Regions from separate parts of the Acuticoccus sp. MNP-M23 genome, predicted to be linked through region 2. Evidence: predicted binding sites of a transcription regulator. Region 2 holds the regulator's gene; each other region holds the start of a gene.
What was found. Region 2 encodes LexA, which represses DNA repair genes until DNA is damaged. Its sites were predicted from a motif close to TGTTCNNNNTGTGTTCNG; they were not measured.
Positions count from the first base shown of each region.

Region 1 (3,206 bases), 1.4 Mb from region 2:
CGCCCCTGTCATTTTCGAGGATCGCATATTTGCCGCGTTCGTCGATCTTGCCGTCGCATCCAAGAGCGGCGGACCAGAACGCCAGCGCAGGGGACAGTTCGTCGATCTTGCAGTCGATCACGATGCAGCCGATGCGGCTCTTGTGGGTCATGGGGTGTCCTTCATTCCGGCGGGAGGTCAGATCCGTTCGATGATCCGTTCGCCAAACAGACCCTGCGGCCGGAACAGAAGGAAAACAAGCGCGATCATATAGGCAAACCAGCTTTCGATCCCGCCCCCCACAAGCGGCCCCCAATAGATCTCGCCGAGCTTTTCGCCGATCCCGATGATGAGGCCCCCCACGATGGCACCCGGGATCGACGTGAACCCGCCGAGGATCAGCACCGGCAGCGCCTTGAACGCGATGATCTCCAGCGCGAACGACACGTCCGACCGTGCACCCCACATGATCCCCGTGAACAGCGCCACCACCCCTGCGGCAAACCACACGATCACCCAGATCTGGTTGAGAGAGATGCCCACCGACAGCGCGGCCTGGTGGTCGTCCGCCACGGCGCGCAGGGCCCGGCCGATCCGCGTCTTGGAGAAGAAGAAGCCGAGCGCCGCCACCAGCGCCAGCGCAATGGCAGCGGCCGCAACGTCGAGGTGCTGGAAGAGGATGAAGCCTGGCGCCCCGTCGGGGCCGAGGCCAGCCGGTTCCCACACCGACGAGCCGGTGGGCAGGAACAGCGCCTCCGTCACCATGGTCTTCGGCTCGCCGCCGAAGATGAGCTCGCCAAGACCGATGAGAAAGAATGTGAGCCCGATGGTGGCCATGAACAGGATGATGTCCGGCTGGTTGACCAGCGGCCGCAGGACGAACCGCTCCACCCCCACGGCCAGCACGAACATGATGCCGAGGCAGGCGACAAATGCCAGCGGCGCCGGCAGCCCGAGCTCCACCAGCCCCACCAGAGACAGGGCGGCAAACACCACCATGATGCCCTGGGCAAAGTTGAACACGCCGGACGCCTTGAAGATCAGGACGAACCCCAGCGCAATCAGAGCGTAAAGCACACCGCCGACGAAGCCTTCCCACAGCACCTGGATGAAGAAATCCGGCATCGCGAACATCTGCACGAACGGATCGATCAGAACGGCGTAGAGCGTTGTCACCAGGTCCTCGCTTCGTCTGGCAGCGGGCCAGTACCGTGGAAGCGCCGGGGCCGCGCCGCAAGTCTTTTCCTGCGCGGTTGCAGTTGATCCGCGCGGGCGGGCAGATGGACGCAGGGCGCCAATTGCAGCGTCTGCCGTAGGAACGGATCAACATTCGGAACATTTACCGAACATCGAAACCCCGGAGCATGATCCATGACAGCCACCCCAAGCCCGCAGCCGAAGGCCGAGCCCACCTCCAACGCCGAAAAGGACCCGGACAACTGGACCACCGGCGACGAGGCGATGACCGGCGCCCAGGCCTCCTACCTGAAGACGCTGTCGGAAGAAGCCGGCATTCCGTTCGACGAGACGCTCTCCAAGGCCGATGCGTCCAAGGCCATCGACGCGCTCCAGGCCGAAACCGGGCGCGGCAAATAATCCGTCAGTGCGACACGCCGAGGTAAGCGTCGATCACATCCTGATCGGCGCGAACCTCGTCCGGCGTGCCGTCGGCAATCCGTTCACCATGGTCGAGCACGACCACGCGGTCCGAGATGTCCATCACCACGCCCATGTCATGCTCGATGAGGGCGATGGTGGTGCCGAATTCCTCGCGCACATCGAGGATGAAGCGGCACATGTCTTCCTTTTCCTCAAGGTTCATGCCCGCCATGGGCTCGTCCAGCAGCAGAAGGTCCGGCTCCATGGCGAGCGCCCGGCCCAGTTCCACGCGCTTTTGCAGCCCGTAGGGCAGCTTGCCCACCGGCGTCTTGCGGATCGCCTCGATCTCCAGAAAATCGATGATCTCCTCAACCCGGCGGCGGTGGACGATCTCCTCGTTCAGCGCAGGCCCGAAGCGGATCAGCTGCCACAGGAAGCCGCGCTTCATCTGCAGCGTGCGGCCGGACATGATGTTGTCCAGCGTCGTCATACCCTTGAACAGCGCCACGTTCTGGAACGTGCGGGCAATGCCGGTGGCCGCCGCATCGTAGGGCCGCATCTTGGCGCGCTGGCGACCCTTGTAGGTGATAGTGCCCTTCTGCGGCTGGTAAAAGCCGTTGATGACGTTGAGCATCGACGTCTTGCCTGCACCGTTGGGGCCGATGATCGCGCGGATCTCGCCGCGGCGGATGTCGAACGAAACGCCGCGGATGGCGTGCACGCCGCCAAATGAAAGGGTGACGTTCTCCACCGCGAGCAGAATTTCTTCGCTTTCGTGAGGCTTGCTCACATCTAACGGTTGCTTTCTGTTTTCTTGCTTTGCAATCACCGGTTGTTATACTCCCGCTATAGAAGGAGGCCGGCGATGAACGTCAAGACGCTTCGCTTCAGCGTGAAGGGAGACGGCGGCCACATTCATGTGGTTCGTGCCGCCATTGCGCCCCGGACAGTCACGTTGACCTGTTCCTGCGGCGACGAAGGACCAATCCGGATGTGCAATCACCGCAAGGCGCTGATGCAGCACGACCCTTCCGTCCTTGCCGGCAAGAATATCGAGGACATCAATGTCCTGGCCGATGCCGCGCAGCGGACCGATTGCGCCCGCTGGTTCGACATCACCACAACCTACATCCGCAATTCCGCTGACGTGCGCGCCGAACTCGAAACCGCCACCAGCCTTTATTGCGAACGCACAGGACACCGCTTCGGCCCCCTGCCGGACGAGGCCGAGCCGGACGCCGATCCCGCCGAGGACGCTGCGGACACCGCGCCGCCAATCGTGGCCGAACCGCAGCCCAAACCGGTGCGCCGGTTCTATCCGCCGCCGCTGCGCGCCCCGCCCATCATTGGCCGCCTCAAGGCTGGCGCCAGCAAGTCGGACGCCACAGCGGGGCCAATCCGGGTCCGCCCGTTCCGCCCCCAGACCGTCCGCCCGCGGGAGGACGACGTGCCCGGCGCTGTCGACAACCCAGCCGCTGTGCCCGAGCCGACCATCGTGGCGCCGCAGGTACAACTCGCGATCCAGGCGCCGCTTCTCGGTGCGCCCAGGCGCGTGCCCTACGCCGCCATGGCCAGAGCCGCCATCACCGAGGCGAAGGCGGCGTGGGCCAAGGGCGCCCGCCACCCCG
Region 1 covers NZ_CP133480.1:1,732,147-1,735,352, reverse strand. Annotated here, with positions in the region: gene RDV64_RS08205 (VOC family protein) at 1-151, opposite strand, end outside; gene RDV64_RS08200 (branched-chain amino acid ABC transporter permease) at 178-1,113, opposite strand; gene RDV64_RS08195 (DUF3072 domain-containing protein) at 1,351-1,575, shown strand; gene RDV64_RS08190 (ABC transporter ATP-binding protein) at 1,580-2,368, opposite strand; gene RDV64_RS08185 (hypothetical protein) at 2,444-3,206, shown strand, end outside.
Region 1: a site for LexA is predicted at 1,311-1,328, ahead of RDV64_RS08195 (DUF3072 domain-containing protein). Genes of this name have one in related genera too.

Region 2 (3,206 bases):
TGGACAACCTCGGCAGTCAAAAGGGCTGCCGCGTTCGCGCCCTGATCGAGAGCGCCGGGGCGAGGCTCATGTTCCTGCCGCCCTATAGCCCCGACTTCAACCCGATCTAGATGGCCTTCGCCAAGATCAAGGCGCTCCTTCGAACGGCGGCGGAGCGAACCGTCACCAACCTGTGGGACCGCATCGGCGAAATCCTCGACCTCGTCACGCCGGACGAGGCCCGAGCCTAGTTCCGCGCAGCCGGCTATGACCCAGACTGAGCGCGAACCGCCCTAAGGGCTTTAGAATGGCTCTCGGGTCTAACTGCAATTATCCATGAAATAGCGCCATGCATGATCCGGCATACCCGACGCTCAATCACACAGTCAGCGCTATGCAGTTTGCTAATTAACTCTGCCAGGTAAGACCTAGCTAAATCATTGAAAAACAAGGACACTGATCAAATGGCGGAGAGACAGGGATTCGAACCCTGGGTACGATTGCTCGCACAACGGTTTTCGAGACCGCCCCGTTCGACCGCTCCGGCACCTCTCCCGCGGCGCAATACCTAGTCGGGCTTGAGCGGATCGGCAAGCCGCTAATCACCGCGCTTAACGCTATTTTTTGCCAGCGCTCCGCACTGCGCGGAGATCGCACCGCAGCGCAGACGGCCGATCACTTATTCGGAGGCGAAAGCGTTCGGGGCGCAGTGACGCCTTGGTTGAAATCGCCTTGATCGGCTTGCGACGCGGCCGGCATGATCGCATTGCCCCGCTGTGACACACGCAAGGGTCGGGCAGGCAGCAACCCCGAATAACGTCAGAGCGGTGCCGGTTCAGTACTGGCGCAGGAGTGCCACCAGCTTGCCCTGGATGCGGACGCGGTCCGAGCCGAAGATGCGCGTCTCGTACTGCGGATTGGCCGCTTCCAGCGCAACGGTGTTGCCGCGCTTGCGAAGGCGCTTCAGGGTCGCCTCCTCCTCGTCCACCAGGGCAACGACAATCTCACCGGTCTCCGCGCGGTCGGTCCGGCGGACGACAACCGTGTCACCGTCGTTGATGCCGGCGTCGATCATTGAGTCGCCGCGGACTTCGAGTGCGAAGTGTTCGCCCGGGCCGAGCATGTCGGCCGGGAGGTGAACGGCGTGGCTCTTCTGCTGGATTGCCTCGATGGGAACGCCGGCAGCAATCCGGCCCATCATCGGCACATCGACAACCTCGACAGCCGCCTGGACCGGGCGCAGCGGCGGACGGGAGAAGTTGACCCGCTCGGCCGGCCTGTTGGACCCTTCGATCACCGATGGGGAGAACCCCTTCTGGCGGGCGGGCGGCTGGATGGAATCGGGAAGACGCAACACTTCCAGCGCTCTGGCGCGGTTGGGCAGGCGCCGAATGAAGCCCCGCTCCTCAAGCGCCGTGATCAGCCGGTGGATGCCGGACTTCGACTTCAGGTCGAGCGCGTCCTTCATCTCTTCGAAGGAGGGCGGCACACCGGACTCCGTCATCCGCTGGTGGATGAACATGAGGAGATCGTACTGCTTTTTCGTCAGCATTAGCCCAACCGAATTGGCCGGCGCACACCGTGCGCGCATGAGAGTTTGCGAATCGCTTCGATCGATCCATGAACACTTTGTACACGTTCGTCGTGTGTTCTACAACCTTCTTCATTCGTTCAGGCTGCTCTCTTGGAAAAGAACAGAACTCAGAGCGCGATGTACACACACGGTTCGCCCGGCTGCGCCGCCGGCGCGTGGGGCTGGCGAACAATAAGCGCGTCCGCCCTGCTGAGTATAGCGAGCATTGACGAATCCTGCCGGTCGAATGCTGCCAAACCGCTTTCGGTGCGGCGCGCGCGCACATGGTCACGCCGCGGACCGTTCTTGGGCAGGGCGGCGGCAAGGATGCCGTCGTGCAGGGTGGGTCCCGGCGTCTCGATCCCGAGCATCGCCTCCACCAGCGGCACCAGAAACAGGATTGTGCAGACCACACCGGACACCGGGTTGCCGGGCAGGCCGAGCACCAGCGGCTCTGGCGCAAACATCAGCGGTTTCCCCGGACGGACGGCGACCTTCCAGAAATCGAGCGCAATGCCGAGGTCGGCCAGTGCCGGGCGGACAAGATCGTGGTCACCGACAGACGCGCCGCCGAGGGTGACCAGGATGTCCGCCTCATCAAGCCCGGCACGGGCGCGCCGCGCAATTTCGGCCTGATCGTCCGGGGCAATGCCAAGGTCGACGGCCACGCCGCCCGCCGCCTCCACCATTGCGGCAATTGCGGGGGTTGTGGAGGCGACAATGCTGTCCGCACCAAGGGGCGCGCCGGGGACGACGAGCTCGTCTCCCGTTGCCAGAATTGCAACCCGCGGGCGGCATTGCACCGGAACCGTGCCGTGCCCCCCTGCCCCCGCCAGGGCCACATGGCGGGGTGCAAGGCGGAGCCCGGCGGGCAGCAGGATGTCGCCTTGCGCAAAGTCGAGCGCTGCTTCGCGCATGTTGGCGCCGGGAGACAGCGTCTCTGTTGTGGTGATGGTGTCGCCGGTGCGGGTCACGTCCTCCTGGATGAGGACGGCATCGGCGCCCTCCGGGACAGGCGCGCCGGTGAAAATGCGCACGGCCTCGCCCTGTCCGAGCGGCCTTTCAAAGCGGCCGCCGGCTGCCGCCTCCCCCACCACCTGGAGCGGAGCGGAAAGATCGGCGGCGCGCACGGCGTAGCCATCCATGGCGGATGCGGCGAAGGGCGGCTGGTTGCGGAGCGCCGTCACGGGCGCGGCGAGGACGCGTCCGGTGGCGGCGGACAGCGGCACGGTTTCGGCAGCGGTCCGGCGCGCGGTGGCAAAGAGCCGGCGGCGCGCCTCGTCCACGTCGATCATGGGGCGCGCCAGTGGCCGGAGCGCCCTCCCGCTTTCTCCAGAAGGCGCACCGGGCCGATCACCATCGCACGGTCGAGTGCCTTCGCCATGTCGTAGACGGTGAGCGCGGCTGCGGTGGCGGCCGTCAACGCTTCCATCTCCACGCCGGTCTTACCCGTGGTGGTTGCGCGCGCCACAATCCGAACACCCGGCAGCGACGCATCCGGCGAGAGGTCGACCGTGACGCCGGTGAGCGCGATGGGGTGGCACAGCGGAATGATGTCCGACGTGCGCTTGGCCGCCATGATACCCGCAATGCGCGCAACCGACAGGACATCGCCCTTCTTGATGTTGCCGGCCTCGATGGCGGCGAGCGTTTC
Region 2 covers NZ_CP133480.1:3,160,029-3,163,234, reverse strand. Annotated here, with positions in the region: partial or broken gene RDV64_RS14670 (IS630 family transposase) at 1-230, shown strand, start outside; tRNA gene RDV64_RS14665 (tRNA-Ser) at 445-534, opposite strand; gene lexA (transcriptional repressor LexA) at 815-1,531, opposite strand; gene glp (gephyrin-like molybdotransferase Glp) at 1,681-2,847, opposite strand; gene trpC (indole-3-glycerol phosphate synthase TrpC) at 2,844-3,206, opposite strand, start outside.

Region 3 (3,206 bases), 1.6 Mb from region 2:
TGCCGCTGGTGGGCGTGCTCGGCGGCGGCTACTCGGACGACGTGGAGGCGCTGGCCGCTCGCCATGCGCTGCTCCATCAGGCCGCGCGGGACAGTCTCGCCAGATCCTAGTTGCTGCCCGGCAGGTAGCGGTCGACGAGGCTCCACCATCCGTCGGACGTCACGGCCTTCAAAACGGCGCGGTCGATGGCATCCTGCTCGGCCGGGGCAAGGTCCGCGCGCGTGGCGATGGTGACATATTGCGGGTCCTGCGTGGTGGTCGAGAGGATCAGGTCGCTCGGCACCTTGTCCATCGCGACGCGCAACGTCGGCGCGGCAGCGGCGGCTGCGTCGGCTTTGTCCGCCGCGATCGCGGCGAGCGCATCGTCCAGCGTCGCCTCGGGCACGAGCGTGATGCCGAGGTTCTTCAGATAAGCCTCGGCGGAGCCACCTTCCTGCACCGCGACGCGGTGGTCGGTGAGGTCCGACGGCACGTTCAGCGTCTGCGCGCTGCCGATGTTGGTGGCCGAAACCACCGAGGCGGTGAGTGCTGCGGACACGGCAAGCCCCACCAGCATCCAAAGCATCGCCACCGCGCGGCCGATGAAGCTCTGGGGCGCCTTGTCGCCATAGCCGATGGTGGTGAGTGTGACGCCGGCCCACCAGAAGCCATCGCCAAGCCCGCGCGCCGCGCCATGGGCGAACTGATCCTCATTGTGGCGGCGCTCCACCAGCCAGATGATACCGCCGACCACGAGGAGAAGCGCACTCAGCGAGATAACGATGTTGAGGAGCTCGCGGGTCGCAAGGTTCTTCAAAACCCGAAAGAACGACAGCTCCACCTCGCTCACCACGCCGAGGGTGGCGGTGTAGAACGGCATGGTGAAAGAGACGCCCTCGGCATTTTCGGGCGTGGCGTCGAGGGCGATGGCGACATCGATCTCGCCGGAGCGCAGCGCCTCGTGGAGCCCGTCGCGCGTGATGGGGGTGATCTCATAAGGAAGGCCGGTGTCCTCGGCGACCATGCGCCACAGGTCGATGCCGATGCCCTGCCAGCTGCCGTCCGCGCCCTGTGCCGCGAACGGTGGCCGCTGGGCCGCGCCGACCTTGAGCGGCCCGGTGCGCACGGTGACGTTGTCCGCGCTCGCGTTCGCGTTCGCCGGCGCCTGTGCCTGTGCCTGTGGCTCTGCCGCTGGCGCGGGGCTTTGCGCGTGCGCTGGCAGCGCAAGCAGAATGGCCGCGACCAGCAGGCACGCGAGGCGGGAGATGGAGTCGATAGGGGTGGGGCGCATGTCGGTCCTCGGGTCGTCGGCAGGGGCCGGTCGGTGGTCTTTGGATCGGTCGTTGACAAAACAACGCATAGATTGACGCAGGGTTCGGCGTTGGCTTGCGCGGGACTGCGGATGTTGTCCCCGAGTTCATCCACATTTGCCGAAAAAGCACTCGAATTTGCATCAACAGTTGCACATCTGTTCTAAGATGGCGCGCTAGCGAATCAGGTGGGGCGATGACGAACCCAATGCGTCAGACGGCGCCGACTGTATCCATTGCCGAGCGTGCGGCCCGTGCATCGCGCCCGGCACCGGCGTATCTGGAAAGCCTCAACCCCGAGCAGCGGCGCGCGGTGGAGGCCATCGACGGCCCCGTTCTGGTGCTGGCCGGCGCCGGCACCGGCAAGACGCGGGTGCTGACGACGCGGATCGCGCACATCCTGGCGCTCGGCAAGGCGCGCCCGTCCGAGATCCTGGCGGTGACGTTCACCAACAAGGCCTCGCGCGAGATGAAGGAGCGCATCGGCCGCGTCGTCCCCGGCCAGAGCGAGGGGATGCCCTGGCTCGGCACCTTCCACGCCATCGGCACGCGCATCCTTCGCCGCCACGCCGAGCTGGTCGACCTCAAGCCCGATTTCACCATCCTCGACACCGACGACCAGATCCGCCTCGCCAAGCAGATCCTGTCAGCCGAGAACATCGACGAGAAGCGCTGGCCCGCCCGTCAGCTTCTGGGCCAGATCGACGCGTGGAAAAACCGCGGGCTGACGCCCGAAGAGGTGCCCAAGAGCGAGGGCGACTGGTTCGCCCACGGCAAGGGCCTCAAGCTCTACAACCTCTACCGCGACCGGCTGAAGACCCTGAATGCCGCCGATTTCGGCGACCTGCTGCTGGAGCCGATCCGCCTCTTCCGCAAGAATCCGGACGTTCTGGAGATCTACCAGAGCCGGTTCCGCTACATGCTGGTGGACGAGTATCAGGACACCAACATCGCCCAGTATCTCTGGCTGCGGCTCCTCGCGCAGGGCAACCGCAACCTGTGCGTGGTGGGTGACGACGACCAGTCCATCTACGGCTGGCGCGGCGCGGAGGTGGACAACATCCTGCGCTTCGAGACCGACTTTCCGGGCGCCGTGGTCGTCCGCCTCGAGCGCAACTACCGTTCCACCAGCCACATTCTGGCAGCTGCCAGCCACCTCATCAGCCACAACGAGGGCCGGCTCGGCAAGACGCTGTTCACCGACATCGTCGACCCCGACGAGGTGCCCGTCAGCGTCGCGTCCTCCTGGGATTCGGAGGAGGAGGCGCGCTCGATCAACGACGAGATCGAGCGGCTGCACAAGGCCGGCGGCAGCCTCGACGAGATCGCCATCCTGATGCGCACCACCGCGCAGATGCGTGCGTTCGAGGACCGCTTCGTCACCGCAGGCACGCCCTACCGCGTGATCGGCGGCCCGCGCTTTTATGAACGCAAAGAGATCCGCGATGCGCTGGCCTATTTCCGCTGCGTGACCCAGCCGGCCTACGACCTTGCGTTCGAGCGCATCGTCAACGTGCCGGCGCGCGGGATGGGCCAGGTCACCATCCGCACCATCACCGAAGCCGCGCGCGACCGCGAGGTGCCCTTGCTGACGGCAGCGGCAGACCTCCTTGCCACCGACGAGATCAAGGGCAAGGCCCGGACCGGGCTCGGCACGCTGGTTGCGCAGTTCGACCGCTGGCGCACGCAGATGGCGACCCTGCCGCACACGGAGCTCGCCGAGATTATCCTGGAAGAATCCGGCTACACCGACATGCTGAAAGCGGACCGATCCGCCGATGCGCCGGGGCGGCTTGAAAACCTGAAAGAGCTCATCCGCTCCATGGACGAGTTCGACTCGCTGCCCGCGTTCCTGGAGCACGTCAGCCTCGTGACCGAGGCGCAGAGCGATGCCGGCGACGAAGCCGTCACCCTGAT
Region 3 covers NZ_CP133480.1:1,594,418-1,597,623, reverse strand. Annotated here, with positions in the region: gene RDV64_RS07560 (histone deacetylase) at 1-110, shown strand, start outside; gene RDV64_RS07555 (transporter substrate-binding domain-containing protein) at 107-1,270, opposite strand; gene RDV64_RS07550 (UvrD-helicase domain-containing protein) at 1,486-3,206, shown strand, end outside.
Region 3: a site for LexA is predicted at 1,438-1,455, ahead of RDV64_RS07550 (UvrD-helicase domain-containing protein). Genes of this name have one in related genera too.